DNA from 4 places in the Enterococcus hirae ATCC 9790 genome. Region 1 is predicted to be linked to each of the others. Evidence: predicted binding sites of a transcription regulator. Region 1 holds the regulator's gene; each other region holds the start of a gene.
The links. The regulator NrdR, encoded in region 1, represses ribonucleotide reductase genes. The targets are predictions, from matches to a motif close to ACACNATATATNGTGT.

Region 1 (7,499 bases):
GAAATATGAAGGGAAAAACTTAGAGAAATTGGTGCCATTTTATAAAGAAATGGAATTTAAACAATTCCTGGCAAAGCTGGACCTTGTTGAGGAAGAAGTAGAACTTGAAGATATCCTATTTGAAGTAGTCCATGAATACCATGAGGACATGTTCACGACTGACATGGCTTTATATGTGGAGATGATGGGAGACAATTACCATACAGAAGATATCGTGGGTGTAGCTTGGGGGACGAAACAAAAAATTTATGTTACGAATGATCTAGCGTTATTTGAGAACGAAGCTTTTTGTGCTTGGCTAGCTGATCCAACACGGTTGAAAAAAGTCTATGATGCTAAACGGACTTATGTGGCTTTAAATCGTTATGCTACGAAAACAAAAGGGATCGATTTTGATGTCTTGCTTGGTGCCTACTTGCTTGATACAAATGAGAAAAGTACGGATATTGAAGGAATCGCTGCCCATTATGGCTATCATGAAGTGCAGTCAGATGAAGCAATTTATGGAAAAGGGGCAAAAAAAGGATTACCGGAAGAGGAAGAAGTATTTTTTGCCCACCTTGCCAGAAAAGTATCTGCCATTAATGTTTTAACACCTAAGTTAAGTCAAGAATTAACAGAAAAAAACCAAATGGCCTTGTTCCGTGAGATGGAACTACCCCTTTCAATCATCTTAGCTGAAATGGAAATCACTGGTATCAAAGTTGATGCTTCTCGTTTACAAGAAATGAAAATCGAATTCTCCGATCGATTGAAAGAGATCGAGGAAACAATCTATCAAGAGGCTGGTGAATCCTTCAATTTAAACTCACCAAAACAATTAGGGGTCATTTTATTTGAAAAAATGGGGTTACCGGTGATCAAGAAAACGAAGACGGGCTATTCCACTGCGGTCGATGTTTTAGAACAATTAAGAGAACAAGCACCAATCGTGGATGACATCTTGACGTATCGCCAAATCGCCAAGATCCAGTCAACTTATGTAGAAGGTTTGTTAAAAGTCATTCAATCCGATGGGAAAGTCCATACCAGATATGTTCAAACATTGACTCAAACAGGGCGTTTAAGTTCAGTAGATCCTAATTTACAGAATATTCCTATTCGCTTAGATGAAGGGCGAAAGATTCGCCAAGCGTTTGTGCCTAGAGAAAAAGACTGGTTGATCTATTCATCTGACTATTCACAAATCGAATTGCGAGTCTTGGCTCATATCTCGAATGATGAACATTTAAAAGCAGCCTTTCTTGAAGGACAAGACATCCATGCAAGTACTGCTATGCGTGTTTTTGGGATTGAAAAAGCAGAAGATGTCACACCAAATATGCGTCGTCAAGCAAAAGCAGTCAATTTTGGGATCGTTTATGGCATTTCTGACTATGGTTTATCACAAAATCTTGGGATTACAAGAAAAGCAGCGCAACAGTACATTGATACGTATTTTGAGAAATATCCTGGAGTCAAAGAATATATGGAACGTATCGTTCGTGAAGCAAAGGAACAAGGATTTGTCGAAACCCTTTACCATCGCAGACGTTATTTACCAGATATCAATTCACGAAATTATAATATACGTTCTTTTGCTGAAAGAACAGCAATCAATACCCCAATCCAAGGAAGTGCCGCTGATATTCTTAAAATCGCGATGATCGAGTTGGATAAACGCTTAAAAGAAGAAAAACTATCAGCAACCATGTTGTTACAAGTACACGATGAATTGGTTTTTGAAGTGCCAGAAACAGAATTAGAACGATTAGACAAATTAGTAAGTGAAGTCATGGAACATGCCGTGTCCTTACACGTACCATTGATTACAGATAGTAGTTGGGGGAAAACGTGGTATGAAGCGAAATAGCTGATTGCCACTATTGAACCGATCTGCTCAATAAATAGATAAAAAAGCAAATAAGTCGAAGGTGAAAACATGCCAGAATTACCAGAAGTAGAAACTGTACGAAAAGGCTTGTCTCGTTTAGTCGTTGGAAAGAAAATCCAAAAAATCCAAGTCTTATGGCCAAGAATAATTGAACAACCAGAAACAGCAATCTTTGAAGCTTCGTTAGTTGGCGAAGAGATTCTGTCTATTGATCGAAGAGGCAAGTTTTTAATTTTTCGTTTGAGTCATTATGAATTGATCTCGCATTTACGTATGGAAGGAAAATACCAATTTGTTGAAAAAAATGAACCGATCGATAAACACACGCATGTCATTTTTTTCTTTGAAGATGGTAGCCAACTCCGATACCATGATGTACGTAAATTTGGACGAATGACATTAGTTGAAAAAGGAACGAGTGATGCCTACAAAGGCATCATGAAATTAGGTCCAGAACCGTTGCCAGATACATTTTTATTAGACGGCTTTCGTTTAGGCTTACAAAAATCTCATAAAGCGATTAAACCATTATTATTAGATCAAAAGTTAGTAACAGGTTTAGGGAATATCTATGTGGATGAAGCGCTTTGGGAAGCAAAGATCCATCCAGAACAGCCAGCGGATACATTGAAGCCCAAAGAAGCAGAGTTGTTACGAAAAGCAATTATTGACGTGTTGTCTCGGGCAATTGAGGCTGGCGGAACGACGATCAGGAGTTATCTCAATGCGTTAGGCGAGTCAGGTAACTTTCAAGTAGCTTTACATGTCTATGGTCAGACTGGTCAACCATGTGTTCGTTGTCATACACCGATCGTCAAAACAAAAGTAGCGCAAAGGGGGACTCACTATTGTCCAAATTGCCAAAGACTAAAAATCAGCAAGTAGGCTATGTCTTAGGCTTAACTGGTGGGATTGCTACTGGGAAAAGCACTGCAGCAGCTGTTTTTAGCCGTCACCAAATCCCGATGATCGATGGAGATATCATCGCCCGTGAAGTCGTCCAACCTCAGACTCCTGGATTGGCGGCAATCGTTCAAGAATTTGGGGAAGAAATCCTTCAAGAAGATGGCTCGCTTGATCGAGTAGCTTTAGCTAAGATTATTTTCGATTCGACAGAACAAAGACAAAAACTTGATCGCTTATTAGACCCCTTTATCCGTCAAGCGATTACGGAACAGATTAAGCAACAAAAAGCAAATTATCCTTTAGTTGTCGTTGATATCCCTTTATTATTTGAAGGTCATTATGAACAGGAAATGGATGCTGTAGCAGTCGTTTACCTTCCAGAAGAAATTCAATTGCAACGTTTGATGAAAAGAAATCAATTGACACTAGACGAAGCAAAGAAAAGAATACAAAGCCAGATGCCGATTGAAGAAAAGAAAAAATTAGCAGATATCGTTTTTGACAATTCCGGTAGTAAGGATGAACTGACTTGTCAAATCGAACGTTGGCTCTCGGACTTCAACAATCGATTTCTTTGAGTATATTTAGATAGTTTGCTATGCTGAATATAAAGAAAAGAGGGGGATTGGTATGGGGACTTTTAAAAATCAAAAAGATAAAGTAGTCGGTTCTGCAAAAGAAAAACTAGGAGAGATCTTGAATAAAGATGAACTGGTAGATGAAGGACGGGCACAATCAGAAGCTGCAAAAGAAAATGATGAACGCTACAAAGCCAGAGTCGATGAATTAGAAGACCAACAAGCAGAAAAAGAAGCCAAGGAGCAAGATCTGACACAAGAACGAAAAAAAGATGATCCAACACACAAAAAAACACCTTTACCAGAATCCGATCATATTCCTGAACAACAAAAAATCGATGAACAACGAATGAAACATTATACAGGGATTGAAGAAAAACTTTAATGGGTATAACTTAGACTGTTGAAACAGAGAGTGAGACAAGTTTTGTCTCACTCTCTGTTTTTTTTGAAGTATGCACCTGAAAGAAGTTTTTAAGAAGCACTGTTTTACATGCAGTTTTCTCGAAAGTCAAGCCTAATTGTTTTGCTTTGGAACAATTTCGATCAATCGATTGAAAAAAAGGTTCTTCTAACGAGGTTTTTTATACAGGAGAGTCGCCTGTAAGAATTGTTTCATGTTATAATACAACTAGTTACATGTGTGAAACTTTTTTTATGAAAAGCAGGAGTGAATCATAAAAATATTGTTTCATACGTAATTATTTACGTAACTATTATCGAGTGAAAATTTATCCTTTGAATGTTCGTTGAATCAATACTATATAAATTGAATCAATACTATATAAATTGATTCAATATATTAAATGAATGTATATCAGAAAAATTTCAGATTAAGAGGTGAAAATAATGAGATGTCCTAGATGTCAACATAACAATTCCCGAGTGATTGATAGTCGACAAGCGGATGATGGTCGAGCAATTCGTCGAAGACGAGAGTGCGAAAACTGTTCTTTTCGTTTTACAACATTTGAAAGAATTGAAGCAGCACCTTTATTAGTGATCAAAAAAAATGGGGAACGGGAAGAATTTAATCGTGACAAGATTTTAAGAGGATTAATCCGTTCAGCAGAAAAAAGACCAGTTGCGATGGAACAAATGGAACAAATCGTAAACCATGTTGAAAATCGGGTGCGAAGTCTTGGTGAAAATGAAGTATCGACGACGTTGATCGGAGAATACGTGATGGAAGATCTGGTCAATTTAGATGAGATTGCTTATATCCGTTTTGCCAGTGTTTATCGTCAATTTAAAGATATGTCGGTGTTTTTAAAAGAATTACAAGACATCGTTGATAAAGCAAAAGAAAATAATAAAGAGAATCACAAAGAAAACAACGAATAAATCAGAAATAAAATCAAGTCATAAAAGGAGGCCAAATTCCTTGGATAACGCATGGAAAGAGCTTCAACCTAAAAATATCTACCAAGGAAGAAAAAGCTATCCGCTAAGAGAAGAAGGGAAATCCTCATTACTTTATCTCTACCAGCCATTAATCGGCAGTGAAGCTTTGAGTTTGTATTTTACCTTACTATCAGAAATTCCTTTACAAAAAGGCGTTGGACCGGAAGGATTACATGCTGATCTGTTAAGTAGCTTGAATTGTGGTATTCCTCAGCTTTATGAAGCACGAAAAAAACTAGAAGGGATCGGACTTTTAGAAGTTTTTTTCAAAGAAGACCCTAGCTTAGGGGGATGTTTTATTTATGAGTTACTTGAGCCAATTGAACCGTTAGCATTTTTTAAAGATACATTATTGTCTTTTCTGCTATTAGAAAAAGTCGGTCAACGGCGTTTCGATCAGTTGATCCAACTATTTCAGCCGGAACATTTTTCGACGAATGATTATCAAAAGATCACGAAGAAATTTTTAGAAGTATATCGCTTTAATGAAAAAACATATGCTGCAGATCAAGAGAAACTCGAGGGAAACCAACAGTCATTTACAACCAAATCAACTGATCTGGGGAAGTCCATGGAACAATCCACTCTTGATTGGCGCTTTTTGACAGATTGGTTGGCAAAAAAACATATCATGAATCTAGATGAATCATTGAAGGAACAGTTAACAATGTATCATTTACTTTATGGCGTGGATGAGTTGACATTAGGTGAATGGGTCGTACAAGCGTATGATTTTTCTGAGCAGACAGTATCTGTCAAAGAGCTTCAACGCATCGTATTGGTGAACCAACAGACGAAGCGAACAAATACATTGGCTAATCAAAATGAAGAAGCAACCTCTGCCAATCAGAATGAGACACCTAAGGAAGCAACTGCTCTGACAAATGCGACACTACAGTTAGTGAACGAAGCCAAAAGCATTCCGCCAATGAAATATTTAGAGGCACTGAAACAAGCAAAAGGCGGCTATGTGTCAAAACAAGAAACTTGGCTTTTACAGGATTTAGTTTCACAATCGGGATTGTCGAATAGTTTGATCAATATCCTGATCAATTATGTCTTAGTAATCAAAGATCGTCCTAGCTTAACCGCAAGCTTTGTCAACACGATCGCTAACGAATGGGCACAAAAAAAGATCATGACCCCAGAAGAAGCCATTGAACATATTCGGAAAACCAATAGCAAAGTCAAACAAAATACTAAAAATACGAACCAGAATTATTCAACTAATCGTCGAAACGTTCGTCGTGAGAAATTACCGGATTGGGTCAACCAGCCTAAAGAAGAGAAAAAAATCAGTAGTGAGAAAAAAGCGGAGATCGAACGACGATTCAAAGAATATTTTGCCAAGAAGGAGGGAGATAGCTAATGGAAGATGTAGGAAAAGAATTAAAGCGGATCATCAGCCAGCGAAATTATCAACAAAAATTTGCTGAAATGATCGAAGAAGTCCTCAACGATCCAGATGTGCAAGCCTTTTTGGCGGATCACAAAGATGAATTAACACAAGCAGATATCGAAAAAAGTTATGCAAAACTATATGAATTTGTCCAAGAAAAACGAAAATACCAAAAAAATGACCCTACGATGATCGCTCCTGGCTATGAGCCCAAGCTAACCTTGAATTTTCATTATGTCGATGTGACTTATGTTCCAACAGAAGCCTTATTGGCGAAGAAAAGACAAGAAGAAATCAGGAACCGGATCAAAGCTGTCGATATGCCAAAAGATATCCAAGATGCTTCTTTCAATAATTTTGAGCGTACCGATGGACGGAGCTATGCGAGCTTTGAAGCATTAGACTTTGTGGAAAATTATAGTGCAAGTCCCAAAGACTATCACAAAGGACTCTATTTAGTTGGCAGCTTTGGAATAGGAAAGACCTATCTTTTAGGAGCGACTGCCAGAGAACTAGCCATTAAAGGCTTTACAACTACACTTGTCCATTTTCCAACTTTTGCTGTTGAAATGAAACAAGCGATTGGAAAAGATCAAGTCGCAGAAAAACTAGATGCAGTCAAACGTTCACCGATCTTAATGATGGATGACATTGGCGCTGATGCCATGAGTAGTTGGATCAGAGATGAAGTCTTTGGTGTGATTTTGCAATATCGAATGCAAGAGCAACTGCCAACCTTTTTCTCTTCCAATTTTACAATGAATGAATTGGAGCAACATCTTGCTGTGACACAGCGTGGAGATGAAGAACCATTGAAAGCCAAACGAATCATGGAACGGATTCGTTATTTGACAAAAGAAATTGAAATGACTGGACGCAATCGGAGAAATGGCTAGCGAAAAGAGAAAGCATAGAAGTCATAATTGTAGCCTTAGTAGGCTTAGAAGATGTGATCGAGAAAGCTTTTTGCTGAATTAGTTATTGCCATATTTCCTGCCTATTGCTTTGATGGGTAGGAAAATAAGCAATGCAAACAATTAATTGAGAGAAGTCTGCAAATAATTCTCTTTTCAATGACTCTCGATGTTCACTTAGTTATTCAAGAAACTCATAATTTGAGATGAAAGTGTATCTGAATTCATACTTAACGCCACTTTTATTGATCGTAACAAGCTACAAAAGTGGTGTCATACTGGATAGAGTGATGATTACAGAAGCTTACGCCTGATCAATAGTCATCATGGTAACGAAAAAAGACAACCATAAATTTCTGATGAACAAGTATCAAAAACAAAATTGAACGACTAAAAACAGAATGTATTGATTATCGTCAACTAAA
Region 2 (7,499 bases), 830 kb from region 1:
GTCCATGATGCACCAGTCAATGTGACAAGAGAAAGAAAATCTGTAGGAAAAGAGCATACTTATGGTCAGCCACTACAAACGGAAGAAGCGGTATTAGCACAATTACAACAATTAGCTGAGAAAGTCGAAGAGTCGTTGAAAAGAGTCCAGAAACATGGAAAAACCGTAGTGTTAAAAGTGAGATATACGGATTATACGACAGTCACGAAAAGAGTCACTTTACCTGAGTATATCTATAAGAAAGAAGCGCTCTTTTATCAAGCAAGTTTGATTTGGGAAGAAATTTTAGGGATTGAACAAGGCATACGTCTCTTGGGGATCACGTTAACGAATTTAGATCCCATGACTTATGAGAATATTGTGTTACCTTTGTGGGAATGAAAAAACAGTAGAAAACGTGTTGGAAATCAACATACGTTTCTACTGTTTTTTATTCAATAAGGAGTGGGAGGACCTAAATGAACTCCTGTTTTTTGATTTGTTCATACGATTCTGTAGCATCGCTGCATTTTTCCCAAATCACTACTCTATTTTCGGCTAGCGATTTTTTGACATCGATGATGCGTTGATTACTACTACCGCGAAACTGTAGTTTTAAATCCTTTTTACTTAGTTCAAAACGTCCATCAACTAAGATATCGATTTTTTCTAAAAGAGCTAACTTGTCTTCGGAGTCTTGAAGTAGTTCGTCAAAAGTATAACCGGTCCACGACCAGATATCTTTGGTCTGACCAAATTCTTGTCGGATACGCTCAACGACTTGGAGACAGACGTCCGTGTTTAGAAAAGGTTCCCCGCCTAAAAGGGTCAGTCCTTGAACGTAATCATGGCGGAGATCGGTAATGATTTGTTCTTCCAGCTCTGGTGTGAAAGGTTTACCATAGCGGAAGTTTTGCGCTGCTTTATTGAAACATCCTTCACAAGCAAATAAGCAGCCACTCACATAAAGACTATTTCTTACGCCTTCGCCATCCACAAAGTTAAATGGTTTGTAATCAGCAATGTAATTTTGGCTGTAATCTTGTGCCAGCCATTCTTTAGGTTTAGGATTTCGCATAAAAAAACTTCTTTCTAACATCAAAGTATGAAAAATTTACTTAAAACTCAAACCAGTTTCACAGCAAGCAGTCTCAGAAAAGATAATGGACTAGCCTCAAAAAAATGCAAATAAATCGAACGGTCACGGTTCACACACCGTTCGATTTATCGTAGTCACGCTGTGAAAGGGGATTGTTTTCTAAGGAATAACGATCGCTCTATCTTTATTCTTAGAGTAAATTAGAACGAAATAGTAGAGAAAGATTACTTCATATGTTTGACACGTGAAGAGATCTCCTTGTGACGACCGTGAACCATTGGGCGTGCTTGTGGGTTACCTAAATAGCCACAGGTTCTTTTAACGACGTCACAAGTTTTTGGATCATGATTGCCGCATTCGGGACATTCAAAGCCACGTTCGGTTGGTTTGAAGTCACCTTCAAAGCCACATTTGTAGCAATGATCAATTGGTGTATTCGTTCCTAAATAGCCAACTTTATCGTAAGCATAATCCCAAACGGCTTCTAATGCTTTCGGGTTTTGTTGAAGCATTGGGTACTCACAGTAATGGATAAAACCACCAGAACAATACTTCGGATAATCTTTTTCAAAATCTAGTTTTTCAAACGGAGTTGGGTTTTTACGAACGTCATAATGGAAACTATTCGTGTAATATTCTTTATCAGTGATGTTTTCGACTTCGCCAAATTTTTCTGTATCTAATCGGCAGAAACGATCAGTTAAGCTCTCACTAGGTGTAGAGTAAACGCTGAAATGATATCCATATTCGTCACCCCAAGCATCTGCTTTGGCTTTTAATTCCTTCACGATATCAAGGGTAAAATCTTTTGCTTCGGGATTGTTTTCCCATTCCCCACCATAAAAAGCAGAAGCCACTTCGTAAAGACCGATATAACCTAAAGAAACCGTTGCACGACGATTTTTGAATAATTCATCGACAGCATCTGTTTTTGAGAGACGTTTACCGAATGCACCATACATATATAAGATTGGTGCGTTAGCAGGGATCGCTTCTTTACAACGATCGACACGATAAACTAAAGCATCTTTCATGATGGCTAAGCGCTCAGAGAGGATTTGCCAGAATTTTTCCTGATCGCCTTTCGCTTCGATGGCAATACGAGGTAAGTTTAGTGTGACCACACCAAGATTCATTCGTCCAACGTTCACTTCTTGGCCATTTTCATCTTTCCAACCTTGTAAAAATGAACGACAACCCATAGGTACTTTGAAACTACCGGTTAATTCAACGATTTTGTCGTAGTTTAAAATATCAGGATACATCCGCTTAGTTGCACATTCCAGAGCTAATTGTTTAATGTCATAATTAGGATCAGTCGGGTTCAAGTTTATGCCATCTTTTAATGTGAAAATCAATTTAGGGAAGATAGCTGTCCGCTTTTCGCTGCCTAAGCCATTGATCCGATTTTGTAAGATTGCTTTTTGAATTTCTCGCTCAAACCAGTTTTTTCCTAAACCAAATCCAAGAGAAGTAAATGGTGTTTGACCATTTGAAGTAAAAAGAGTATTGATTTCATATTCTAGACTTTGCATCGCATCAAAAATATCTTTTTTGGTTTTTGATTTCGCATACTCTACTCGACGTTCAGGTGTTTCGATCCATTCTTCTGCATCCGCTAAATGTTTTTGATAATTCAGTTCAGCGAAAGGAGCAAGTAATTCATCTGTTCGGTCAGCAGAACAACCACCATATTGACTGGAAGCTACATTTGCAATGATCTGTGAAATTTGAGCAGTAGCAGTTTGAATTGATTTTGGTGATTCCACTTCAGCATTTCCAATTTTGAATCCGTTGTTCAACATTCCTTTGAAATCGATCAAACAACAGTTTGTCATTGGTGTGTATGGATGATAATCTAAATCATGGTAATGGATGTCGCCTTTTTGATGCGCATTTGCGATATGTGGGGGCAACATTTTCAAACCGATGGATTTTCCAACGATACCAGCGGTTAAATCTCTTTGAGTATTGAAGACATTACTATCTTTATTTGCATTCTCATTGACAACTGTTTGGTCTTTATTGATCAATTTTTTGATCGAAAAATTGATATCTGTGGCTTTGCTTCTGGCAAAATCACGTTTTGTGCGGTAATTGATATATTCTTCTGCTAATTCATATTCGTTTTTTTCTAAAAGAATGTGTTCAACGATATTTTGGATCTCATATATTTTAACGTTGTCGGTAAAGCGTCGTTTGATTTCTTGAACGACTAAATCCACGATCGTTTGAATTTTTTCATAAGTAAGTGGAGACAATGAGCCATGAATTTTCTTTTCAGCTTTGACTAAAGCCTCATTGATTTTTGTTTCATCAAATTCGACACGTCGACCATCTCGTTTAATGATTGTTATGTTTGATACTTCTGAGTGAAGGGGATCTGTTACTTTTTCTTCAATTTGTACACTCATTTTATTCAACTCCTGCTAAATTCTTCTTGTCTATCATAAAACAAAATCCACGAAGGAGCAACTAAATACTAGCTATATATAGTATGCAAACAGGTGTATAAACGGACAACTATACTATATGTTGTATATATTTCTTTGTGAAAAAAAGTGAAAACGTAAGTTTATAGGATTTTTATTTTGAATATACCGCTTTCGTGAATAAAATAGATGAATAAAAATTTTTTAAAAAAAGTTATGTCTGTGAAATGATAAAAATCTAAAAAGAAATGCTCAAATGCTGTAAAGATCAGAGAAAAAAACCAAAGAATATGCTAATATGCTGGTAAGTGTGTCAGTGTGGCGAGTAAGCAAAACCCAAGGAGGAAAGCCATGGATAAAATGATCGAGGTAAAACATGTAAGTAAAAGCTATGGAAATAAGCTTTCGCCGGTAAAAGTACTTGATAATATCTCTTTTACAGTAGAAAAAGGAGAATTTGTTGGCATCATGGGTCCGAGTGGTGCTGGAAAGACGACTTTGATGAATATTCTTTCGACGATCAATCTACCAACGATGGGAAGTGTGTTGATCCAAGGAAATGAGATCACTAAAATGAAAAATAATGAATTGAGTGACTTCCGTCGCAAAAAATTAGGATTTATTTTTCAAGAATTTAATTTGATCGATACATTGAATGCGAAGGACAATATCTTACTACCATTAGCGGTGGAACGAATCTCGAAAGAAGAGATGGAAAAAAGTGTGTTGCATGTTGCTCAATTATTAGGGATCGAAGAAATCTTAAAACGTTATCCAGATGAATTATCAGTTAGTCAGAGACAACGGATTGCGGCTGCTAGAGCATTAGTTATTCAACCACAAGTCATTTTTGCTGATGAGCCAACCGGGTCTCTGGACTCGAAATCAGCCACCGAGTTACTAAATTATTTAACAACGATGAACCGAGTAGAAAAATCAACTATCTTATTAGTAACACATGATCCGTATACAGCCAGTTATTGTGATCGGATTTTATTTATCAAAGATGGGGTGATTTTCTCTGAAGTAGTTCGCAGAGGTTCAAGAAACGAATTTTTTGAACGGGTGATTGATATGCAGGCGACCATTGGGGGAGGTGGAAAACTCAATGCTTTATAAGTTGGCTGCGAAAAGTTTTCTGCGACAGTCAAGAGGGTATCTCGTTTACTTTTTTAGTCTAACGTTATCAACGATGATCTACTATTCTTTTAGTACGATTTCTTATGATCAATTATTGAACCGAAGGACACAGCAAGATTCTTTATTCAATGTTTTTTTTGGTATTGGTAGTTGGATTATCTTAATCGTATTACTTTTTTTGTTATTAGTGCAAATCGTTTTTTCTTTAACCGCAGACAAAGAGAGATTGGGATCTATCAGTTGTTTGGTGTGAAGAAAACCCAAATCTCACTGATCTATGTATTGGAAACAATGGCTATTGGATTATTCGCCTGTACAGCAGGGATTATTTTAGGAATCATTTTCTCAAAATTATTTTCTATGATCTTGATTCGCATGATGAACTTGCAAATCACGAGTCTTTTCTTCATTTCTGTGCCATCGATTTTTGAAACATTTCTGTTGTTTTTTTTGATTTTATCTGTTGTTTCTTTGTATTCATTATGGAAAATCTGGCGCTATCCGACGATTCGAAATTTTGGCGAATACGATCATTTGGAAAGTAGCAAGTTAAGAGTTCGGACACGCCATCGTTTTTTAGGAACACTGGGTTTATTGCTGATCTCTAGTGGTTATTTCTTTGCGGTCCACTATCGGGAATTTGCTGCTAAACTTTTTATTTTTACGCAAGATCTTCGCTTTCCTTTCTTATTATTTGTTCTGATCCTGCTGTTTTGTGTGATCGGGACATATCTGTTCTTTTGTTTTTCCCTACGTGTGTTAATTGATTTGGTGAGTCGTTCTCGAATTAAGTATCGAGGGATCAACTTCTTGCTGATCGGCAATACGCAGATCCATCTGCTGAAAAGCTGGCGGATCAATTCGTTGATCACACTGATCATGGCTCTAGCTTTAACGATGATTGGCGCAATGATGAGTGCGACTGTCATCATGTCTCGAAATGTGGAGATGGTCTCACCGGTATCTTATCAAATGGATAAGGCAACAGCCGACAAGCTGCGACCGCTTCTTGCAAGTGAAGGGCAAACGATCACAAAAGAAATGACGATCAATTACAAAGTAATTGGAAGTTACTATAATGATAAGTTAGACGGGATTTCTGAGGAAAAAGTATTTCAATTGGTAAATTTGATTCCAGAAAAAGAATATCATGCCTTTCGACAATTCAATCCTAAAATGCCTAAAATTGATTTAACATCGGATAACAGCACTGTGGTATTAGATAGTATGAAAAATATCTTTAGAAATTTTTCAATGTATGATTCAACATTCTACTTGCCTGATCAAACTTTAGATATTCAAGCAACCTTACCTAATTTTTTAGGAGATGGTTCGTTGAGGTATTTCGGTCCGACACTCGTTGTCAGTGATGATTATTTTGCTAAAGCATCTGGACTAAACTATCAAGTGGTCAATTGGAATGTGCAAGGGGGAGATCAGGAAAAAATCATTGAACGTATTTCTAAAGAGATTCCTACAAGTTATGAGAACATCATTTATTATGATTATGAGATCAAAGGAGAGTCTATAACTGGAACGATTCATAAAAATGAATCGCACCAAGAAAAAGCAGCTTCAGATCAATCTTCTGATGAATACAATAATGAAGATTCACGTCTTAACTTTTCTGCACGTTTCCCATTTAAACGGACAGTTGAACAAGGAATTGGTTTAATGGCGTATGTTTCGATCTTTATTGGAATAATTGTTATTGTCACGACTGGAAGCATGCTGATGGTTCGTCAATTAGCAGAAGCAGAAGAAGAACGAGAGAATTATCAATTATTAACGAAATTAGGGATTTCTCGAAAAAAAGTGAAGCGAGTCATCTTTGGACAAAATGCGATCATGTTTTTCCCACCAATTATTTTGGGGAGTATGCATACCTTTTTTGCCATTGAAGTATTTACTCAATATGTCGATACAGCAAATTATGGGTTAGCATATCTGATTTGTGGCTCACTTGTCTTGATCTATATCTTGTTTTATTACATCACAAGTGTCTTATATTGCAGGATTATTGAGGAGTAAATCAAGCTATATTTAAATGATCAAAAGGTTAGTACTTTGTTTTTTTAATTTGAATGAAGAAAGACTTAAACGATTGGTTACATAGATCGTTTAAGTCTTTTTAGCTTTTTAAAAAAAAATCTTTATTTATTTGAGGTGATGCTTATATTATAATAACCGTCTTTTTGTAGTTAATCTAAATTGTGACAAAATTGTTAGCAGAAAAGCGATTACTGTTAGGAAAACAAATGTTGTTTTTTAAAAAGAATGGGTAAAATTGTTTTGAGATTCGATTAGGAGGGAAATATAAATTGAAAAATTGGTGGAATAATCCTCAATTTAGGTACTGGGGCACGTTTGTGGTACGAACATTATTGTATAGTGCAATTATTTTTATGTTGATTTATTTGTACCATTATAAAAATGTCCAAGGCGGATCTTTTATCTATAATGAATTTTAGGAGGAAGACGATGGATATTCAAACAATCGTTGAATCAATTGATTTTTTTGGTCAAACGGAACCAGATCGGGTCGTTTATCAGACAGAAACCACAGAGCATACCTATGGGGAGCTAAAAAGAAAGTCCGATGCTTTAGCAGCTTATTTAGACAGAAATCTACAGAAACAGGGACCAATCGTGGTTTTTGGAAATCTAGAGTTTGAAATGATCGTTTCTTTTCTGGGGGCCACCAAAGCCGGTCATGCCTATCTTCCGATTGAAGAACATACGCCGAATGAGCGAATTGAATCAATTCTTCGAGTAGCAAAACCAGCTTTGATCATTAGTGTCGGTGACTGGCAGATGGAAACAGATGGTATCCCAGTGATTTCTCGGGA
Region 3 (7,499 bases), 880 kb from region 1:
ATGGTCGCACTGATTGTCACCGCATTGACAGGCGGTTTAGGAATTGAAGGAATGTTAGAAACTTTAGGAACAAGTTTTGTCAATAATCGAGGAATGGCTATTTTTATCATTATTATGTTGGCAACAGGTACACTGGAACGTAATGGTTTGAAAGAATCAGCAGCTTCGCTTATTAAGCGCTTTAAGAAAGTATCAGCTGGAATGATCATTGATATCTATGGGGTCTTCCGTATGATCTTTGCAGCGTTCAATGTCAGCTTTGGTGGAGTTGCCGGTTTTGTTCGCCCAATCATCATGCCAATGGCTTTAGGAACAGTCGAATCAAAAGGCCTGGAAATTGATCCACAACATGAGGAAGAATTAAAAGGCATGTCTTCTGCGATGGAAAATATTTGTTGGTTCTTTGGTCAAGTATTATTCGTTGGTGGAGCAGGTGCGTTGTTAGTTCAATCGACTTTAAAAGGTCTGGGTTATGAAGTGACACTAGGACAACTTGCTTTGGTTGAAGTACCAGTTGCTGTCGTTGCACTGATTGTTGCAAGTATTTATTTCTACTTAAGAGAGAAAAAATTAGCGAAAAAATATTATTCAGGAAAGGGGCAATAATATGAGCTTTTTTACAGATCCTGAAATTTTATTAGGGGATAAATTATTAGAAATATTATATATCATCATGGGGTTAGTTCTTATTTATACAGGAATCAGAAATATTAACGATAAAACGAATCCTCATCGATACGGTTCTGCTTTTTTCTGGACAGTATTAGGAATCGTAATTGCTGGTGGAAGATGGTTACCTGCGATCGTCAACGGTCTTTTGATTTTTGCCATGACAGTTCCAGCGATTGCAAAGAAAGTCAGCAAAGGAGAAAGTCGCTTACCTTCTAAACAATACATGGAAAAAATGTCTGATAAATTAGGAATGAAAATCTTTATTCCGGCATTGAGTATTGGGATCTTTGCAATCTTGTTCGCACTCTTTACTAAGCTTGGCGCATTAGTTGGTGTTGGTGTTGGTGTTTTTGCCGCAATGGTGATCATGATGTTCTTCTCACGAGACAATCGACCAACTACTTTCTTAGATGATGCTGCAGATATGCTAGGAACAGTAGGACCTTTAAGTATGTTACCAATGCTCTTGGCATCATTAGGAGCGGTTTTTACAAGTGCAGGAGTAGGGACAGTTATTTCTAATGCAGTCGGGCAAATCGTTCCCGAAGGTAATGTGAATGTCGGTATTATAATCTATGCATTGGGTATGGTTATCTTCACGGTGATTATGGGGAACGCCTTTGCAGCGATTACGGTAATGACTGTAGGGATCGGTGCACCGTTTGTATTCAGTCACGGCGCAAATCCAGCACTAGTGGGAATGGTTGCTCTGACCTGTGGGTTCTGTGGAACCTTGTTAACACCGATGGCTGCAAACTTCAATGTCGTGCCTGTGGCAATGTTAGAGATGAAAGACAAATACGGCGTAATCAAGAACCAATTATTCGTAGCGATCTTCATGTTAGTGTTCCAAATCGTTTATATGATTTTATTTAAATAAGAAAAAACTCTATAATAATAGTTAGTTTATATTGAGAATAATGGAGGAATGTAAAATGAAAGTACTAGTAACTGGTTTTGATCCATTTGGTGGAGATAAAGTGAATCCTGCTTATGAAGCAGTGAAAAAAATGCCTGATGAAATTGCTGGAGCACAAATTATCAAAGTGGAAGTCCCAACGGTTTTTGCTAAAAGCAGCCAAGTTGTGGAAAAAGCAATCGAAGAACATCAGCCGGAAATCGTCATCTGTGTTGGACAAGCTGGTGGACGTTCAGCTGTTTCATTCGAACGAGTAGCAATCAATTTAGCAGAAGCTAGAATTGCTGACAACGAAGGAAACCAACCTTTTGATACAGCGTTAGAACCAGATGGACCAGCTGCTTATTTCACTTCTTTACCGATTAAAGCAATGACAAAAAATGTCCATGAACATGGATTACCTGCTTACATTTCGTATACAGCGGGTACCTTTGTTTGCAACGACATCATGTATCGTTTGCTTCACTTGATTGAGACAAAATTCCCGACGATTCGTGGCGGATTTATCCATGTGCCATTTTCACCTGATCAAGTGATTGATCGTCCAGTAGGCACACCATCAATGTCATTAGATGATATTGCCGCTTCTTTGACTTATGCAGTAGAAGCAGCCGTAACAAATGATCATGACATTGCTGGCAATGCAGGAACAACTCACTAATTTTTACAAATAATGTAGTGAAAAACAAATCATTGTGTCGACTGGTCGAATTAGACCAGTCGATTCTTTTTTTGAAAGGAAACATAAGTAATGAACGACTGGCAAAAGGTATTTAAAGAATGGTATCCCAAAGAAATCAATCAAGTCTATCCAATTAAGATATCAAAACAGTATACAAGTAATCAGCGTTGGGAAATCTATGAAAAGTTGACGACGAAACAACGTCAATTAGTTGATCAACATCGACGCTACTTGATCAATTCCCAATTTATAGAAGAAAATTATTTAGCAGCGACTGATTGGGTCTTTTCCGATTTTAAAATCAATCCTTTTTTTCGTACCAAACGGCGACAACAAAAATTATATTGCGAATGCGGTCGTGAATTAAAAGTGCAATATATCGTTCATTCACCAAAGACCGGTAAGAGCCTTTCTTTAGGGATCAATCACTTTGCTGAACATTTACACGTAAGCCCGCAAATCGCAACATCTATCAATCAAGGAATGACTAAAGTCGATTTAGCACTAGACGAATTATTGTGGCTGAAACAGCAAAACGTGGTGTTTCCAGAAGATTTATGGCAAGAATATTGTTTTATGCTCTACCAAAATCGAAAATTAAAAAATCCCTATTTGCCTGATCAAAAACTAGTTGCCAGGGTTGTGGATTTTCGTGAAGCAGATATGCCAATTTATCTTGCTGATTATCAAGCGCTGAAACAAGAGATCTCACGTATTGCAACGCAATTAGAGGGAACCCCTAAAAAAATTCGTGGGAAGAAAGAACTATTTGAAGATTTTTCAGAAGAATTAGTGAAAGATGTCGAGACTTTTTTAACGAATTACCGAACTTTTTTGCAAAAAGACTGGGCGTTGATCGCTGTTGACGGGGGTGAACAACTATCATTGACCTTCTTTGAAACATTCATCCAGCAATTAAGAGCAACTGGACGCCAACAAACTCCAGAACAACAGAGTAAAATGACCGAATATGCACGCAAGCAGCGATTTATCCAATCCGAGGTGTATCTTTTCATCTGGCAGCAATATTGTCGTTATGGTTTCACAGAAGGCTTCTTTGATAGTATTCCTAGAGTCATGAGAAATGGTTTCTTGAAGGTCTTACGAAAAGAAAAAGAAATGAAGCAAACAGTGATAGCCAACGAAAATGTGTCACAGAAAAAGGTAGTCACCGAGGAAGTATGGGATAAAATTGCTGTTGAGTTGAAAACGAAAAAAGTGATGACCATTTTAACAGAACTAAATGAAAATGACTATTCCTTATCGAAAGAACAACAACATGCGTTACAATATTTCCAACGATTAGAAAAAGTTTTGCAAACAGAAAGTTCAAAAACTAAGCAATTATTAAAAAGACTATTGTGAAAGTCGATAGGGTAAAAATAAGCTAGCTACCACCAATCAATTGTTGGCGGCAGCTAGCTTATTTAGATAAGTACCAAGAAAAAGGGAACATCGAAACATGCTTTACCAGAAGACTGTCGATTATATTCAGATCAAAATGATCATGGCACGGTCTTAAATCAGCACACTCTTTTCATGCTCTTGATCATATTCTTTTTCCATTTTTAGCATTCGTTCACGTTCTTTTTGGTTATACCAAGGAGAAACTGTGAAAGCCAAGACATCATTCAATAGGTAAACGGAACTATTGACAAACATAGCTAAACTAGCTGAACCATGTCTAAATGAGATGTACCACAGAACCATCTGTGCTAATCCTGAAGCCAACCACCAATAATATTGGTTATTGTAACGCAAGAAACTGATCACACCAGCTGTCAAACTGATTGAAAAGGCAATAGCATCGATCCAAGGACGTGGATCGTCTGTTAAGCGCCCAATCAAGAAACCTGAAATAGCATAAACCAGGATCGTAGCAAAAATTGCGACTAACCATGTTTTTCCATTGAACTTACGGATTTTTGCTGCCATGTTATGATTCCATTCTTTACTTAATAAAACAGGGATATCTAAGGTGATCATATAGGCGATTTGTTCGCCGATACTCAAGTAATTTTTAGCAGAAAAACCAACGATGATGAAACAAATAGCTGATAAAATTCCTAAAATACCATTAACAGATTTCGCTGCATTGATTGATAAGATACACAAGACACCAAGTGTAGTACCGATAAAAGTGATCACCGCTAACCAAGTAATAGGGCTATTCACAAGGGTCATAATCTGACACCCAAGACTAAAAAAGAAAAGATAGTAATTTTGTTGAGGCCAACCTTTGAGTTGGTGTGCTAAAAAGCGAAAATAATTTATCATTGATAAAAGCTCCTTTAAACACTAAATATAGTATGCGTTCGATTTGTTGACACAACCTATTGTATTACTTTCAAAAAATATTTCTAGTCTTTCAATTTAAAATAATATGTGTTATGATACTTTTTGCTTTGTTTTCTGGAAACATGAAAACTTTACATTGAATTGATGAAAGAATGGGAAGTCAACCGACGTAGGTGAACTTTCCATTTTTTTCTTTATAAAAAACTTTTGACCAAAGAAAATGTTAAAATATGAAAAAGAATAAAAGAGTAAAGGAGTAAAAAAATGAATTTATCTGCTATCCATCATGTCGCAATTATTGTATCTGACTATCAAAAATCACGGGAATTTTACGTTGATAAGTTAGGCTTTGAAGTAATCCGTGAAAATTATCGTGCGGAAAGAGAAGATTATAAATTAGATTTAAAGCTTGGAACAGCTGAATTAGAAATATTCGGGGTAGCTAATGCGCCTAAACGTCCAAGTTATCCAGAAGCATGTGGATTAAGACATCTGGCTTTTAAAGTGGAACAGATTGAATCTGTCATTGAAGAGCTTCGTTTAAAAGGGATCGAAACTGAGCCAATTCGAATCGATACATTTACTGGGAAAAAAATGACTTTTTTCTTTGATCCAGATGGCTTGCCGTTAGAATTACATGAATAAGTAACAAAATTGTCACTTTTTCTTTCTGTCATTCGATTTTTTTTAATAAAAAATCTTGATATGCTAGTAAAAAAAGGAAAAGGGAGACACTGATGAAGATGAAAAAAATTTTATTTGGGTCAGCTATTCTCATACTTATTGGGCTAACGGCTTCGTTAGGATTATTGACTGCTACGTTTCGTTATGATGATATTAGTGAACAAGAATATCAAATCTCACTGAAAAAAGCAGTGGGAATCTTTAAAAAAGAAACAAATAAAACAAAAGTTCAAATGGTTCAGTTTGTACCAAAAGAGGATGTCCAACAACAAACAAACAATACCTTTCAATATCTTTTCGTAGATTCTGAACAAATGCTTGTTGTCAATCCTACAACCGGAAAGCCAGCTGTTCGTTCGAGTAAATTAGCCGAAAACCAACCATTCTTTGACATCAAAAAGATCTACTCAAGCAAATCTCCTCAAAAGGCAATGAAAGAAGCTGTTAAACAAAGTGGAAAGCGCAATGCTAAAGTAAGAAGTTGGGTTTTGCTAATGAAAAGCGACAAATTATACTATGAGATCAAATTAGCAGAGGATAATGAAGAATCTGTTTTGTTGATTCGTGCCTAAAAATCAATAGCTATCATTTTTCTTTTTTACAATATAAGAGTAAGCTAAATGTGTAAAAAAGAAAGGAAGTCATTGCTATGGAAAAGATGAAATGCCCAAATTGCGGGAAAAAGTTTACTTATGAAGAAGTCAACAATGTAGTTGAACATGTTGATAAAGAAATGCCGATCGTTTGTCCTTATTGCCGGACAGAAGCTGCTCGCATCGTTTCACATGGTTATTTTGTTACCCAAAAAATCGAGGATTATTTAAAATAACTCTTTTGATCTTTATTTTTCAGTGATAGAATGAAAAAAAGGAGAGAATGAAATGATTCGTTTTGCAAAAAAAGAGGATGCTCAAGAGATTGCTCCGCTTATTTTAGTTATTTTAAATGATATGGAATTACCTTTTTTACAAAAGTATGGGAAAGAAAAAACAATTGAAATCTTAGAAGAAGCCATTATGGATCCCGATTATCGTTACAGTTATACAAGAGGAATTGTTGAAGAAATTGATGGCAAGATAGCTGGTGTAGCATTTGGCTACACAGATGAAGAAGAGCCATTTATCGATAAACCCTTAGAAGTAATTTTAGAAAAACATGGAATTACAGATAAGGAACAATTATTTGTAGATCAAGAAACATTTCCTAAAGAATGGTATTTGGATTCCATTTCCGTTTCGGAAGCTTTTAGAGGACAAGGAATAGGTTCACACTTACTTGAAGCTTTACCTAAATTAGCTAAAAAAACTGGGCGAAATGTTATTGGTTTAAGTGTAGATGAACAGAATCCTAACGCCAAAAGATTATATGAACGTCACGGATTTAAAGTAGTAGGTAAAAGGAAAATCAGTGATCATCTTTATGATCACATGCAAAAGGAAATTTAATGGTTTCTTAATTAAATCAAACTTATTATTTTTTAATAAAGACATTTAAATTGTTGTAACTATTATTTGATAAAATGTTGAGTGAAAACAAGGTTTTTCACTCTTTTTTTGTTTTGTTTTCATAAATGTCAGTTGTATATATTAAATGATAGTTGTTATAATCTCTTTTTTATGAAAATATTTTTCATTTATTTTCAATTATTCTGTAATGACGGGTCTTTTTTTAAGTATTAAAATATGCTCTATCGCTCGTCACTGGGCTTGGAGACAGGAAAGGACCGTTGAAATGTTAAGAAGTAAAATTGGGAATATATTTGGTGTTATGCTATTATTTTTAAATCTCTTTGTTGCTCTACCTGCAATAGCGGAAACTTATACGCCTCAAGATTCTGGTAGCATCTATGATGATTTAACTGGTGATTATGGAATATTAGGGATTGCTTCTCAATTCCATATATTCGCAAAAGAAAAAACGACGATAAACGCGCATACAAATGGTAATGTTGCAACAAAAGAGCTAGATGCAAACAATAATTTTGGGACAGATATCATCACGGGTGACCTCCAACTAGAAATCAACTATGTTCAAGCAACTGATTCTTTGATTGGCTCATCCTTTACTTCGGGAAATAGTAACCGAGTAAATAAATTTGTTGTAGGTTCTTCAATTAGTACAGGGATCGAAAATGATCGGGCAGTGGTGAATGGCTCAAGGATCGACCATTTATCTGCTTCAGAACTTTATCAAGATCGACCTGGGAATACTTATATTGATTTTGACACGGAATTTGCAAAATTA
Region 4 (7,499 bases), 1.3 Mb from region 1:
GAAATCAGAAAGAGCGTACGAAAAAGTAAACTATATACATTTATCTCGGAATCTCGATCTAAGATTGAACGAATCAGGCGAATCACATATTCTGTATTTTGAGTCGTAAATGTAAATAGACCATTTTCTTTTAGAATAAATGCTACTGGACTTGTTTCATAGTGGTTTTCGATTTTTTGTTGATGAGGAACATTGGTGACTAAAAGTAAAATATCATCAAGAGTATCATATTCCACACGAGCACGTTCATTTTTGTCTAAAGAATAGGTAAGCATCTCATCACTAATGCCATACTCTTCCTTAAGATTTTTGATTCCCATTACATCATCTCTAGGCACATTCAGCCAAAAATTTTGATCAAAATTAAAAAAATGTTTTTCTCTCATACAGTCCCCTTCTTCCTGTGCTGATAGATTCATTAGGTATCTCACGACGATTCTTCTAAGTATTCTTGGCGAATTTACAAATCATTAGCCCTTCCGACCGCTGTCTCGCTCTTAAAAATAAATAAGCCGATGAAAAGCGAAAATAGCTCTCCTATTTTCAATTTCTTCGGCTTAGCTATCGAAGTTAGATCCTGTCTTCTTTATACTATCATTTTTTATTGGACTCAAGAAACAAAGACTTCTTGACGAATTTCTGCCAACTTTTCTTCAATCATGTTCAGCACTTCTACTTTTGCTTGGGGATCTTCCACAAAATTGAATCGATCGCCATCAATTTGGATTTTGGGACTTTCATTGTACTCGTCATACCATTGATCATAGCGACGATTCAATTCTTTGTAATAATCATATAAGCTTGGATCGAAGGAAAGTTGTTCATATGATCGTCCTCTTTTTTCGATCCGTTCAAGCATCGTATCAAATGAAACACGAATATGAACCAATAAATCCGGATGTTTTTTATGTGCGGCATACGGCAACTCTTCCATCATATTTGCTAATAGCTCGTCATATACTCGAACTTCTGTTTCAGTTGCCCGACCCAAATCAGCATTCAAATGAAAAAGCAAAGAATCTTCATAGATCGAACGATCTAAAACATTGTTGTCTTCTTTCATTGCCTGCTTGATACTTTCAAAACGTTTATTCAAAAAATAGATTTGTAACAAAAACGCATACTGCTCAGGATTGGCATAAAATAAAGGCAATACCTCATTATCCTCGATTGACTCATAAAAAGCTCGACTTCCAAAGTGTTCAGCCATCATTTCTGTTAAACTTGATTTTCCAGCGCCAATGGTACCTGCTAAAACAATCACACTCATTAACCTCCAACTCACTTTATCACTAAATGTTGTGTCTTTTTCCAATTCTTTTTAAATATACCCCCAATATCTGGTGGTGTCAATTAGGAATAACAGGATATTTCCATTCATAAAATTCAATAAAATCTTAAGAAAAAAGAGGTTTTTCAACAGAAAACGTATTCTTTATTTTACTTCTGGGAAGGTTTTAGTAAAATAAAGATGAATTGTTTTTTGAACTTCTATGTTATACAATCTGTTCGTTAGCGCAAAGGATCCAAGGCGCTTTATTTTTTGCTCAAAAAAGTTATGGGAATAAAAGAAGGAGTTAGATTATGGCAAATTATGGCCAAGGGGAATCAAATGGTAAAATTATTCTGATGGGCGAACATGCAGTTGTCTACGGCGAACCGGCAATCGCTTTTCCTTTTCAGGCAGCAAAAGTAGTTGCTTCCTTGAATGAACACATCACTTCGTCAGGAGATCAGCTTGTTTCTTCCTACTATACAGGAATACTGCGTGATGCCCCACATTCGTTAAAAAACATCAAGCAGTTAGTATTCAACTTAAAAAAGGAACTGCAAATTGAGCAATCATTAGAGTTAACTATTCACAGCACTATCCCTGCCGAACGTGGAATGGGCTCAAGCGCTGCAGTAGCTACGGCAGTTACTCGTGCCTTTTACGATTATCTCGAACAACCACTTTCTCGCGAACAGCTCTTGACAAATGTCCAAATTTCAGAAAAAATTGCCCATGGTAATCCTAGTGGTATCGATGCTGCGGCAACAAGCAGTTTAGAACCAATCTACTTTGTGAAAGGACACCCGTTTGATTATTTCTCTTTAAATATCGACGCTTTTTTGATTGTCGCTGATACCGGAATCAAAGGTCAGACGCGAGCAGTGGTCAAAGACGTTGCTCATTTATTTGAAAAAGATCAGCAGAAAGTTGGACAAAAAATCCAACAACTAGGATACTTAACAAGGCAAGCCAAAAAAGCCATTGTTAAAAATAACCCCGAGCATTTAGCCCAAGCGATGAATGAAGCCCAACTAATTTTAAAAAATTTAACGATCAGCAACGATTTTCTTGATGTATTGATCGAAACCGCTAGAGATTCAGGCGCTTTGGGAGCAAAACTAACTGGTGGTGGTCGAGGTGGCTGCATGATTGCGCTAGCTCAAACAAAAACAAAAGCCCAAGAAATCAGCGAAGCCCTCTTACAAGCGGGAGCAGCTGCAACTTGGATTCAAGGATTAGGAGTACATACCTATGTTTAAAGGCAAAGCACGAGCATATACGAATATCGCCCTTATCAAGTACTGGGGTAAAAAAAATGAATCGTTAATTCTCCCGATGAATAACAGCTTATCACTCACATTAGATGCATTTTATACGGAAACTGAAGTCAGCTTTTCAGAAGCTTACACGGAAGACCAATTTTATTTAGATAATCAATTGCAAGATGAAAAAGCAACCAAAAAAATCAGTACTTTTTTGGATATTGTGAGAGAAAAAGCGGGTACCACGAAAAAAGCAAAAGTGATCAGCCAGAATTTCGTTCCGACTGCTGCGGGTTTAGCTTCTTCTGCCAGCGGCTTAGCGGCTTTAGCCGGAGCATGCAACGAGGCATTGAAATTAGGGTTAGATGACCAAGCTTTATCAAGACTGGCTCGTAGAGGATCAGGTTCCGCTTGTCGGAGTATTTTTGGTGGATTTGTTGAATGGGAAAAAGGACACGATGATCAAAGTTCGTATGCTCATCCAATTTCCTCAGACGGTTTTGAAGATCACTTAGCGATGGTCTTTCTATTGTTGAATGAACAAAAAAAGGATGTCTCAAGTCGTGATGGTATGCGCCGAACGGTTGAAACTTCAAGTTTTTATCAAGGATGGTTAGATTCTGTCGAAGCCGATCTTTATCAACTAAAACAAGCAATCAAAACTAAGAACTTTCAACTTCTAGGTGAAACTATGGAACAAAATGGGTTAAAAATGCACGGAACGACATTAGCTGCTCGTCCGCCATTTACCTACTGGTCTCCTGATAGTTTAAAAGCCATGCAAGCGGTACGGGATTTAAGAAATCAGGGGATTCCTTGTTACTTTACTATGGATGCTGGCCCAAATGTGAAAGTGCTAGTTCAAAAAGACCATCTAGATAAGGTCAAAACAACATTTAGTGACTTATTTAGTAGCCAACAAGTCATTTCGGCTTTTGCAGGTCCAGGAATGACGATTATTGAATAAAGGGAGATTTTTATGATTGAAGTATCTGCACCAGGAAAACTTTATATTGCTGGAGAATACGCAGTTGTTGAAACCGGACATCCGGCTATCATCGTAGCCATTGATCAGTTTGTTACTGTAACCGTTGAAACCGCACGAAAAGTCGGCAGCATCCAATCTGAGCAATATAGTGGCATGCCGATTCGTTGGACTCGGCGTGATGGTGAACTTGTCTTGGATATTCGTGAAAATCCATTTCATTATATCCTTGCTGCCATTCGTTTGACTGAAAAATACGCACGAGAAAAAAATATTTTACTTTCTTTTTATGACCTAAAAGTGACAAGTGAATTGGATAGTTCTAACGGACGCAAATACGGTCTAGGCTCAAGTGGCGCCGTAACTGTCGCAACAGTCAAGGCATTGAATATGTTTTATGCGTTAAATCTTACACAGATTGAAATTTTCAAAATTGCTGCACTAGCAAATTTAACGGTTCAAGATAATGGCTCTTGTGGAGATATTGCAGCTAGTTGTTATGGTGGTTGGATTGCTTTTTCAACCTTTGATCACCAGTGGCTCCAAGAACAAGAAAAACAACATACAATCGTTGAACTCATCGAAATGGATTGGCCTGGTTTATCCATTGAGTCTCTTCCGACACCGAAAGATCTGCGTTTACTGATTGGTTGGACTGGCAGTCCTGCATCAACTTCTGATTTAGTCGATCAAGTCCATCGCTCACGTAAGGAAAAAATGGTAGCCTATCAAAAATTTTTACAAGATAGTACCTTATGCGTTCATGAAATGATTAAAGGATTCAAAGAAAATAACATTGATTTGATCCAAGCTATGATTAGAAAAAACCGACAACTACTCCATGAGCTATCTTCAATTACGGGCGTATTGATCGAAACGCCTGCTTTAAATAAATTATGTAGCTTAGCAGAAGAATACGAGGGAGCAGCAAAATCATCTGGAGCAGGTGGTGGCGATTGTGGTATCGTAATCGTGGATCAAAAATCCGGTATCTTGCCTTTGATGAGCGCTTGGGAATTAGCAGAAATTACACCCTTGCCATTACACGTCTATAGTAACCAACGAAAGGAAAAAGGATGAATCGAAAAGATGAACATGTCTCATTAGCTAAAGCTTTTCATAGTAAACAAAAAAATGAATTTGATACGGTTCGAATCGTTCATAACCCCTTACCTGAAGTTTCCATGTCAGAGATTGATCTACATACGACTGTTGCTGGCTTAACTTTAGACTATCCTTTATATATCAATGCTATGACTGGTGGAAGTGAAAAAACTAAAAAAATCAACCATGATTTAGCGATGATCGCAAAAGAAACAAATTTAATGATTGCCACGGGTTCAGTCAGTGCAGCTTTAAAAGATCCTGCTTTAAGCGATTCTTACACGATCATGCGTGACGTTTATCCAGAAGGAAAGATCCTTGCCAACGTAGGAGCCGGCACCTCTTTAGCACGAGCAAAAGAGGCGATTGAACTATTTCAAGCCGATGCTTTACAACTCCATCTCAATGCACCACAAGAATTGGTGATGCCTGAAGGGGATCGTGATTTTTCCAATTGGAAAGAATTGATCAAAGAAATCATCGAAGGCATTTCGGTTCCTTTGATCGTGAAAGAAGTCGGTTTTGGTATGACCAGAGAAACGATTGATGAACTAGCCGAGTTGGGAGTTCAGACAATCGATATCAGTGGCCGAAGCGGAACCAGCTTCACTCAAATCGAAAATGCTCGTCGAAAAAAAAGAGAGTTAGATTATTTAGTCGATTGGGGACAATCAACGGTTACTTCTCTGCTAGAGGCAAACGAAGCCCAACATCAAGTAGAGATTCTTGCTTCTGGTGGTATTCGCAATGCCTTCGACCTCTTCAAAGCACTTTGTCTTGGTGCCAATGCAGTAGGCGTTTCTGGAACGATCTTAACGCATCTCATGACACACGGCGTGGCAGAAACGATCCAACTAGTCCAACAATGGCAAGCAGAACTTCAACGGCTATTGACCATGGTAGGAGCTAAAACTATCCAAGAACTTCATCACCAACCCTTGATCTTATCTGGAACTACTAAAGATTGGTGCGAAGCCCGAGGAATCCCTCTGACCAAATATGGCACACGAAAGAAATAAACAAATCGATTCAACTCAAAAAGGTTGTCCAATCATCGAAAAGATGAATGACGACCTTTTTTGTCTACAAAAATACAAAGTTTTCTTAGAATGAGATTTTCTTATGGCGTTGACTCTATTTTATCCTTCACCAATCACTTCATACTTTTGTTCAAGTTTTCATGCGATAAATAATAGGATACCAATTCTTTTTCATCTGATAAACAAAAATAAAACCTATGTATCTTTGACAAACGGCTATAATTCCATTCCTGGCATCATTGGCGGAGCGCTAGGTTTTATTATACCCATCCCCTTCCCTATCTCAGGACTACTCGTTTCACATACTTTCCCTAGTTCTTTGCTTATTAGATCAGTCAATTGTTTTTTCCCCTGCTGTTTTTCCTGAACTGCTGTTTCACGCTTAAAGTTATCTGGATTGGTTAGTAGATAACTATAAATATCTCTCCAACTCATCTGAAGATCTCGTTCTATTTTTTTCGTTTTTTATCCACTTTACCACCACTAAATAGATTGAGCGTTTTTCCGCCAGGGTTAATCCTGAATCGTATAATTTTTTCTAGCTGCATAGATCTTTTAAGATATAAACGTATTATGACGTAATAGTCTATTTTATTTTGATTAAAACAAGAATTCTTTACATTCCCTAATTTTTTTAACGTTTGATCTAGCTCCTTAAGATTGTGGAGATTATTTTTTAATTGTTGCTTTCGTTGTTTTTCAGTCAATTCTTTAGTAACCAGTTTTAGTTCTTTTGTTGTTACTTTTTCTTTTGCTGCTATATTTTTTTCGGTTGCTGCTTCCTCTTCTGTTACTATATTATTTTTTGTTGCTGCTTCCTCTTTTAGTTTGTCATCCCCCGGTGTATTTTTTTCATCTGCGACAACTTTAGTGTTCACCACGTACTTTAATAAAGAATGATCGATCCATTTTTCACCTCTCCTACCAGTTAAATACTGCATTTCCTTCGTCAGTTTTTTTATCTCAGACTTGCAATTTTTGATTTCTTTTGCTATTTTGTTAAGCTCGTTTTTTTTGCTCTTGATCGTTTCACCATGTACTTGCTTGGTGCTTTTATATAATGCATTTTTTTTGCTTTCACTGCGTTTTGAAGTTCCTGCTCACAGTCTTCCTTTTTTTTATTTGAGTATGCTTTTTCTTATACCAATCCTCTCTTTTCTTAGCCCGTTCTTCAATTTCTCTCTTTAGTTCATGTTTCAACTCTATGTATAGCTCAGTGTATTTGTGTAAGTTTTCAAGTGGTTCTAAGTTTTCCCGCAATTTGACTTCTAATGAATCAACGGTTGACATCAATTGTTCTTTTCCCATATTTTCTTGATTTTTTGTTTTCTCAAATACTGGTTTTGTCATCCTAACAACTTCCTTTCTTTTTTCATTTTTACTTATCTAAAGTAACACGGTTTACTAGTCTTGATAAAACTACTTTTTCTAAAAAAGCGAATTAATCGTTTTTTTCTAACAAAAGAAATTCCTACGCTAGTTCTAACGAGATTGTTCTTCTTTCCGACAAAAAAAGCCCCTCTTTCCAGATCATCTTTATCTGGAAAAGGGGCTTGATTAACTATACTTGTATTGAATTAACCATTATAAGCATCAATAATGATTTGTTTTAGCTCACTGATCAATGGCTCTTTTGGATTTGCTGTTGTACATTGATCTTCATAAGCAAGTTCTGCCATACGGTCAACCGTTGAATCTAAGGTTTCTTGTGTCACACCTTGAGCCTTCAAGCTCATATTGATTCCAACTGATTGTCCTAATTCATAAACTGCTGTTGCTAAAGCTTCAACTAATTCCGCTGTTGTTTGTCCTTTTAACCCTAAGAACTTAGCAAT

Region 2: the regulator NrdR is predicted to act here: its motif matches at 3,604-3,619, upstream of nrdD (anaerobic ribonucleoside-triphosphate reductase).
Region 3: the regulator NrdR is predicted to act here: its motif matches at 4,569-4,584, upstream of pnuC (nicotinamide riboside transporter PnuC).
Region 4: the regulator NrdR is predicted to act here: its motif matches at 1,290-1,305, upstream of EHR_RS03325 (deoxynucleoside kinase).

Annotation. Positions count from the first base shown of each region.
Region 1 is NC_018081.1:2,164,496-2,171,994, forward strand. It holds gene polA (DNA polymerase I) at 1-1,852, shown strand, start outside; gene mutM (DNA-formamidopyrimidine glycosylase) at 1,922-2,758, shown strand; gene coaE (dephospho-CoA kinase) at 2,722-3,357, shown strand; gene EHR_RS10310 (hypothetical protein) at 3,410-3,742, shown strand; gene nrdR (transcriptional regulator NrdR) at 4,207-4,701, shown strand; gene EHR_RS10320 (replication initiation and membrane attachment family protein) at 4,742-6,130, shown strand; gene dnaI (primosomal protein DnaI) at 6,130-7,056, shown strand.
Region 2 is NC_018081.1:170,709-178,207, reverse strand. It holds partial or broken gene dinB (DNA polymerase IV) at 1-381, shown strand, start outside; gene nrdG (anaerobic ribonucleoside-triphosphate reductase activating protein) at 455-1,057, opposite strand; gene nrdD (anaerobic ribonucleoside-triphosphate reductase) at 1,303-3,492, opposite strand; gene EHR_RS00925 (ABC transporter ATP-binding protein) at 3,862-4,629, shown strand; gene EHR_RS00920 (ABC transporter permease) at 4,801-6,681, shown strand; gene EHR_RS00915 (teichoic acid D-Ala incorporation-associated protein DltX) at 6,972-7,121, shown strand; gene dltA (D-alanine--poly(phosphoribitol) ligase subunit DltA) at 7,132-7,499, shown strand, end outside.
Region 3 is NC_018081.1:218,316-225,814, reverse strand. It holds gene EHR_RS01190 (DUF969 domain-containing protein) at 1-606, shown strand, start outside; gene EHR_RS01185 (DUF979 domain-containing protein) at 608-1,552, shown strand; gene pcp (pyroglutamyl-peptidase I) at 1,608-2,252, shown strand; gene EHR_RS01175 (hypothetical protein) at 2,343-3,638, shown strand; gene pnuC (nicotinamide riboside transporter PnuC) at 3,792-4,550, opposite strand; gene gloA2 (SMU1112c/YaeR family gloxylase I-like metalloprotein) at 4,836-5,216, shown strand; gene EHR_RS01160 (hypothetical protein) at 5,309-5,827, shown strand; gene EHR_RS01155 (primosomal protein N') at 5,905-6,084, shown strand; gene EHR_RS01150 (GNAT family N-acetyltransferase) at 6,137-6,700, shown strand; gene EHR_RS01145 (collagen-binding domain-containing protein) at 6,987-7,499, shown strand, end outside.
Region 4 is NC_018081.1:681,861-689,359, forward strand. It holds gene EHR_RS03320 (magnesium transporter CorA family protein) at 1-386, opposite strand, end outside; gene EHR_RS03325 (deoxynucleoside kinase) at 611-1,270, opposite strand; gene mvk (mevalonate kinase) at 1,585-2,532, shown strand; gene mvaD (diphosphomevalonate decarboxylase) at 2,525-3,502, shown strand; gene EHR_RS03340 (phosphomevalonate kinase) at 3,515-4,600, shown strand; gene fni (type 2 isopentenyl-diphosphate Delta-isomerase) at 4,597-5,643, shown strand; gene EHR_RS03350 (hypothetical protein) at 5,881-6,099, opposite strand; gene EHR_RS14210 (hypothetical protein) at 6,114-6,605, opposite strand; gene EHR_RS03360 (hypothetical protein) at 6,742-7,014, opposite strand; gene adhE (bifunctional acetaldehyde-CoA/alcohol dehydrogenase) at 7,242-7,499, opposite strand, start outside.